Regions from separate parts of the Streptomyces sp. PU-14G genome, predicted to be linked through region 1. Evidence: riboswitches for the same ligand, from Rfam matches in the RefSeq annotation. Region 1 holds a riboswitch; the other holds the start of a gene.
The links. A riboswitch is a leader RNA that binds a small molecule or an ion and turns the genes downstream of it on or off. The one in region 1 is predicted to bind cyclic di-AMP.
Positions count from the first base shown of each region.

Region 2: it holds a riboswitch for cyclic di-AMP, as region 1 does, so the genes downstream of both, AB8Z75_RS18180 (M23 family metallopeptidase) here and AB8Z75_RS20820 (M23 family metallopeptidase) in region 1, are expected to answer to the same signal.

Region 1 is NZ_JASKYT010000183.1:6,056-9,450, reverse strand. Features, by position in the region: gene AB8Z75_RS20830 (GNAT family N-acetyltransferase) at 1-553, opposite strand, end outside; gene AB8Z75_RS20825 (HPr family phosphocarrier protein) at 702-983, shown strand; gene AB8Z75_RS20820 (M23 family metallopeptidase) at 1,105-1,926, opposite strand; cyclic di-AMP (ydaO/yuaA leader) riboswitch at 1,940-2,101, opposite strand; gene AB8Z75_RS20815 (M16 family metallopeptidase) at 2,316-3,395, opposite strand, start outside.
Region 2 is NZ_JASKYT010000143.1:11,104-14,498, forward strand. Features, by position in the region: gene AB8Z75_RS18180 (M23 family metallopeptidase) at 250-1,632, opposite strand; cyclic di-AMP (ydaO/yuaA leader) riboswitch at 1,645-1,806, opposite strand; gene AB8Z75_RS18185 (PP2C family protein-serine/threonine phosphatase) at 1,997-3,127, opposite strand.

The DNA.
Region 1 (3,395 bases):
GCTCCAGATCGAGGGTGAGGTGGACGGAGCCGTCCTCGAAGCTGCGCTTCTGGGAGTATCCGGCGTCCGTGAACACCTTGATCATCTTGTTGTTGGCGGGCAGCACCTCGGCGGCGAAGCGGCGGATGCCGCGCTCCCTGGCGACGGCCCCGATGTGTTCGAGGAGCGCGGAGGCCACCCCTCTGCCCTGCTGGTCGTCGCGGACGAGGAAGGCGACCTCGGCCTCGTCGGCGGGTTCGCTCGCGGGACGGCCGAGCCGGTCGATGCGGTCGTAGCGGACGGTCGCGATGAACTCCCCGCGGATCGTCACCGCGAGGCCGACCCGGTCGACGTAGTCGTGGTGCGTGAAGCGGCGCACGTCGCGGTCGGACAGCCGCGGATAGGGCGCGAAGAACCGGTAGTACTTCGACTCGTCGGAGACCTGCTCGTAGAAGCTGACCAGGCGTTCCGCGTCGTCGGGGGTGATCGGCCGCACCTGCGCCGTACCGCCGTCGCGCAGGACGATGTCCGCTTCCCAGTGGGTCGGGTAGGCGCGCTCCTCGGGGCTGGGCATGCGCTCAGCGTACGGCGGTGACCGGGCTCACGGAGCGCTCGCGCGGTGCGTCGTATGGTCGCGGTACCAACACAGACGACCGTGCGGTGCCGACAGACCACCGTGCGAGACTGGTCTAGACAACCTCACCGACTCGAAGGGCAACACCATGGTTGAGCGCCGCGTCACCGTCGGCTGGGCCGAGGGGCTGCACGCCCGCCCCGCCTCCATCTTCGTCCGTGCCGCCTCGGCCGCCGGCGTTCCGGTCACCGTGCGGAAGGCCGAGGGCAACCCCGTCAACGCGGCCTCCATGCTCGGCGTGCTCGGCCTGGGTGCGGAAGGCGGCGAGGAGATCGTCCTGGCCTCCGAGGCGGACGACGCCGAGGCGGCCCTCGACCGGCTCGCGAAGCTGGTCGCCGAGGGGCTGGAGGAGCTTCCGGAGACGGTCTGAACCGCCCCCGCCGCGCTTCCGCCGTCGGCGTGGCCCCACTGACGTGGAACGCGACACGCACGAGCCCCCGGCCCAGCAGGCCGGGGGCTCATCGCATGTCCGCGAGTGCGCCGTAGAGGCGTCAGACCTTGACGCCGTGCTGGCGCAGATAGGCGACCGGGTCGATGTCCGAGCCGTACTCCGGGCCCGAACGGGCCTCGAAGTGCAGGTGCGGACCCGAGGAGTTGCCGGTCGAACCCGACAGGGCGATCTGCTGGCCCGACTCCACGCTCTGGCCGACCGAGACACCGATCGAGTTCAGGTGGCCGTACTGCGTGTACGTGCCGTCCTTGTGCTTGATGACGATGTTGTTGCCGTAGGCACCGCCGTTGCCGGCCTCCACGACCTCACCGGCGGCCACGGAGTGGACCGGGGTGTTCATGCCGGCGTGGAAGTCGATACCGGTGTGGCTGCCGGACGACCACATGCCGCCGCCCTGCTTGTACCCGGTGGAGACGTAGGAACCCTCGACCGGCAGCACGTAGGCGTTGAGCTTCGCGCGCTCCGCGGCCCGCGCGGCCTTGACCTTGGCCTCGTGCTCCTTCTGCGCCTTCTCGGCGGCGGCCTTGCGCTTGGCCTCGTCGGCCTTCCGCTTCGCCTCGGCCTTCGCCTTGGCGGCCTCCTCCTTGGCCTCGGATTCGGCCCTCGTCTGCTCGGCGGTGAGCGCCTGGTCGTACGCCTGCTCGTCCAGGGTGTCCGAGATGGGGGCGGCGAGAGCCTCGCGCAGCTGGGGGCTCTGCTGGAGGTTGTTCTGGCTCTGCCCGCCGCCCGCGGCGAACGCGGGAGAGGCGATGGAGCCCACGACACCCACGGTGGCGAGGCCGGCTATGCCCGCCGCTCCCGCCGTGGCCCTGCGGGTCTTACTCGGGCGCCTGTGCTTCCCGGTGGCACGGGTGAACGCCATACGGAGGCGTACTCCTTTCCTTCCTTCTCGCCTACCGGGTTAGCTGACGGGTTCGGAGCAGGAAGGTCTCCTACGGGCCGCCTCTTGTCGAGGCCGTCCGATTCACCCCATGGGACAAGGTGGGTCCCCGGTCCCCCTCGGGCAGTTCCCCTCGGGGATTCGGCGATCACCATCCGTCGGCCGCGGGTGCGGTCACTTCTGACGGACAGCGGCAATGACGCTAGACGGCGCCAACTCCGAGCGGCAAACGAATCCCTGGCTTTGTCATCTTCGCCACACCCCAACTCGCCACAACCGCAACAGAAACGGACATCACGAAGGGCCCGGAAGGAGCGATTCCTCCTCCCGGGCCCCACTTTCCCCTGCCGCCGCGCCCCGGAACGAAGACGTCAGGAGCCGGAGACGACCTTGACCTCGCCGATCCCCAACTCCCGCACCGGGTCGGCGATCTGGGAGGCGTCACCGACGAGCACCGTCACCAGCCGGTCCGCCGGCAGCGCGCTGACCGCGGCGGCCGTGGCCTCCACCGTGCCCGTCTCGGCCAGCTGCGCGTAGACCCGCGCCTGGTAGTCGTCCGGCAGGTACTGCTCCACCTGGTCCGCGAGCGTTCCGGCCACCGCCGCCGCCGTCTCGTAGCGCAGCGGGGCGACACCCACCAGGTTGCGCACCGCCACGTCCCGCTCCTCGTCCGTCAGCCCCTCGGCCGCCAGCACACGCAACACCTGCCACAGGTCGGCCAGAGCGGGACCCGTGACATCCGTGGCGACCGAACCGCTGATGGCCAGCATGGCGGCCCCGCTGCCGTCCTCGGACGAACGCAGCACCTGACCGAAGGCCCGCACCCCGTAGGTGTAGCCCTTCTCCTCGCGCAGCACCCGGTCGAGCCGGGAGGTGAGGGTGCCGCCCAGGCAGTAGACGCCCAGCAGCTGCGCCGGCCACACCCGGTCGTGCCGGTCGGGGCCGACGCGCCCGATCAGCAGCTGCGTCTGCACCGCACCCGGGCGGTCCACGATGACGACGCGGCCGGTGTCGTCCGCGCTGATCGGCGGCATCGCGCGGGCCTCGGCTGCCGTACCGGTCCAGGCGCCGAGCGTCTCGGCCAGCGCCGCGTCCAGATCCACGCCCTCCAGATCGCCGACGACCACGACCGTCGCCGTCACGGGACGCACATGGGCCTCGTAGAAGGCGCGGACGGCCGCCGCGTCGATACGGCTCACCGTCTCCTCGGTGCCCTGCCGGGGCCGCGACATCCGCGACGTGGCGGGGAAAAGCTCCTTCGACAGCTCCTTGGCGGCACGGCGGGCCGGGTTGGCCAGCTCGTGCGGGATCTCGTCCAGCCGGTTGGCGACCAGCCGCTCCACCTCGTCGTCGGGGAAGGCGGGGGCGCGCAGCGCGTCGGCCAGCAGCCCCAGCGCCTTGCGCAGCCGGGAGACCGGCACCTCCAGGGAGACCCGCACCCCGGGGTGGTC
Region 2 (3,395 bases), on a different contig from region 1:
CGTGAGCTTCCGCAGACGTCGCCGTGAGCTTCCGCAGACGTCGCCGTGGGGCTGCCGCAAACGCCCCACAGCGACGCGTGAAGCCCCGCGAGCACGTAGCCCGCCGTCAGGGACGTGTGAGGCCCCGCAGGCTCTCAGGACGCCCCTCACGGCGTGGTGGGGCCCATCGTCAGGAGGGGCCCACAGACAGGAGCGGCCCCGCCCTCAGGGACGCCCCACCCTCAGGAACGTGCTGCCCTCAGGGGCGCGTCAGACCTTGACGCCCTTGTCGCGTAGCCACGTCAACGGGTCCACCGGGGCGCCGCCGTCGGGGCGGACCTCGACGTGCAGGTGCGGTCCGGAGGAGTTGCCGGTGGAGCCGACGCGTCCGATGACGTCACCGGTGCTCACCTTGTCGCCCGCCGACTTGGTCATGGACGAGAGGTGGCAGAACCAGAGTTCTGTGCCGTCGTCCAGTTCCAGGACGACACGGTAGCCGTACGAGCCGGCCCAGCCGGCCTCCTTGACGGTGCCGGTGTGGATCGCCTTGACAGGGGTGCCGTTGGGAGCGGCGAAGTCCTGTCCGGTGTGGTCGTTCTGCCATCTGCCGCCGGACTGGCCGAAACCGGCGCTGAGCTGGTAGGAGGCGACGGGGGCCACATAGCTGCGGGCGAGCTTGGCCCGGCGTTCGGCCGCTGCCTTGGCCTTCGCCTCCTCGGCGGCTTCGGCGGCCTTCGCCGCTGCCGCCTCGCGTCGGCGTTCTTCCTGCGCCTCGGTTCGCGCGCGCTCCTCGGCGGCTGCCCGCTTCGCTGCCTCTTGGGCGGCGGCGCTCGCCGCCTGGCGCGCCGCGTCCTCGCGGGCCTGTGCGTCCGTCGCGGCGTGGTGCCGTTCGGCCTGCGCGAGGATGCGGGCCCGCAGTGCCTCGCCGGCGCTGCCGCCGCCCGTGTCCGCCGCGTCCACGGCGTCGGCTCCGTGTGCCGCCTGGACGCCGTCCGGTACCTCGGTGCCGTCCGTGCCGTCGGAGACGAACGCTCCTAGGCCGGGTATGTCCTCGGCGTCGGGCAGGTGATCGGTCAGGTCCCGGGCGGTGTCTGCGGCAGCACCGATGTCGGGCACGGATATGGAGCCGGGGTCCTTGTCGTGTGCCGTGGCCATGCCGCCCGCGCCGACGGCGGCGATCATGCCGACGCCGAGGACGGCCCCGCCGCGTGCCACACCGCCTGTCCGCTGCCGGGCGACCCGGTGTTTGCCGCGCAGTGAGCGGGTGGCCTCCTCGGTGGGGTTCCAGTCCTCCCACGGTCCGTCGCCGCCGGAGGGCTCGTCCGCCCCGGCCCTGGACTCGCCGTTCGGACGCGGAGCGCCCTGCGGGTCGTGCGAGAAGCCCTGCGGGTCGTGCGAGAGACCCTGCGGGCCGCCGCCGTACGGAGACGGGCCGCCGCCGTACTGCTGCGGACCGCCATCGCTCCGGAGCGGGCCACCGTACGGGAGCGCGCCGCCGTACGGCTGCGGGCCGCCGTGCGGGAGCGCGCCACCGTGCGGGAGCGGGCCGCCGTAGGGGGCCGACGCGGGGGTGGGAGCGGGGGAGCCGACGGTACCGGGCTGCGGGTCGTACCCGACGGCCTCGGGGGCGGGGCCCTGGGATGTGGACGCCACGGGGGGCGCTCTCCTTTCCTTCCTTCTCGCCTACCGGGTTAGCTGACGGGTTCGGAGCAGGAAGGTCTCCTACGGGCATCCCGTGCGGGGCGCCCGATTCACCCCGGTCCTTCCCGACATGCTGACGAGAAGGGGTGGTTCCCCGGTTCCCGCGGGGCCTGGCCGGCGAGTTGGGCCGGCTGGTGCTCCGTGTGCGGGATTCGGCGTCGGCGCACGGTGCCGTCTTTCGTGACGACAGTGACGACCGTGCCGCGTTATCGGACGGTAATAGAACAGCACCCGTGTTTCCAAGCCGTTCCCCACAATTGCCCTCCCCCTGCCGGGGGGCGGACGGCAGACAGCGGGCGGCGATGCGGTCGCAGGGTCACGCACTCCGTCGGGTCTCGTGGGCGACGGCCAGCAGCGCCATGTCGTCGCTCGACTCGCCGCCCGTGTGGTCGGCGACGTCGATGAGGACGGTCTCCAGCAGTTCCTCCGGGTCGGCGAAGTAGCTGCGGGACAGCCGTCCGGCGGGGTCGTAGAAGACACCGTCGGCGTTGCGTGCCTCGGAGAGCCCGTCGGTGTAGAGGAGAAGTTGGCTGCCCGGAGGGAAGGGCACCTCGTCGATCTCGTCGGGCCACACGCCCAGCTCCGTCATGCCGAGTGGGAGCGCGGGTTCGTCCGGCTCCAGGAGGGTCGTGCGGCCGTGGCGGAGCAGGACGGGGCCGGGGTGGCCGCGGTTGACGAGGCGCAGTACGGGGCCTTCGGCGGCGCCCTGCGGTGCTGCCCCACGTGGCGTACCGGGGCCGTCCGGATGGGTGGGGATCTCGGCCAGGACCGCGGTCGTGAAGCCCTCGAACCGCGCGGTGCCGAGCTGCCGCCGTCCTTCCCGCTGGAGGGCGCGGTCGAGGCGGGCCGCGACGTCGGCGAGTGTTTCTTCCTGTTCGGCCGCCTCACGGAACGCGCCCACCACGATGACCACGGCCTCGACCGCGCCGAGGCCTTTGCCGCGTACGTCTCCGAGGAGCAGCCGTACGCCGTACGGGGTCTCCTCGACGGCGTAGAAGTCACCACCGATGCGGGCGTCCGTCTGTGCGGCGCGGTACCGGGTGGCGAACACCAGACCGCCCGCGCGGGTGGGCGGAGTGGGCAGAACCGCGAGCTGTACGGCCTCGGCGACGACACGGGCCGAGGCCAGCTGCTCGCCGCTGCGGCGCAGCACGTAGTTGACGCCCACGGCGAGCGCGGAGACGGTCACAATGGTGATGGACCGGGCTTCGGGTTCGATGTCGGGCCCCGCCTCGTCGTGCAGCCAGGTCAGCAGGACGACGGCACCCGAGGAGCCGACACCGGCGATGACGGTGCCGCGGAAGGACAGCAGGGCGGCTGCCGCCAGTGGTGTGGCCGCGAAAGGCGCCGAGACCGTCACGTTCGGCGGCGTCGCCAGTTCCAGGACGAGGCCCAGGGCGAACAGAGCGGCGGGGAGCAGCCGCGCCAAGCGCCGCAGCCGCCCCACGCTGTCCGCGTACCCGTCCCTCGGCTCCGCCTCGCCCTCCCCCCGGGTCGGGCTCCGGCCCGTTCGTCGGCTCCGGCTCGCCGGTCGGCCTGTCCGTCTCTCCTGCACGCTCTCAATCTGGCCCGCCTGCGCACGCCGGGCCACTCGGGCGTGGTCGGGTCGGGGGTACGGGACCGTGCGACCGGACCGGCCGGAAACGGCCTGCGGCGGGTGGCCGCGCCGATTGGCACGCGGGCAGGCCACCGGACAGGACGGACGGCGCCCGGCA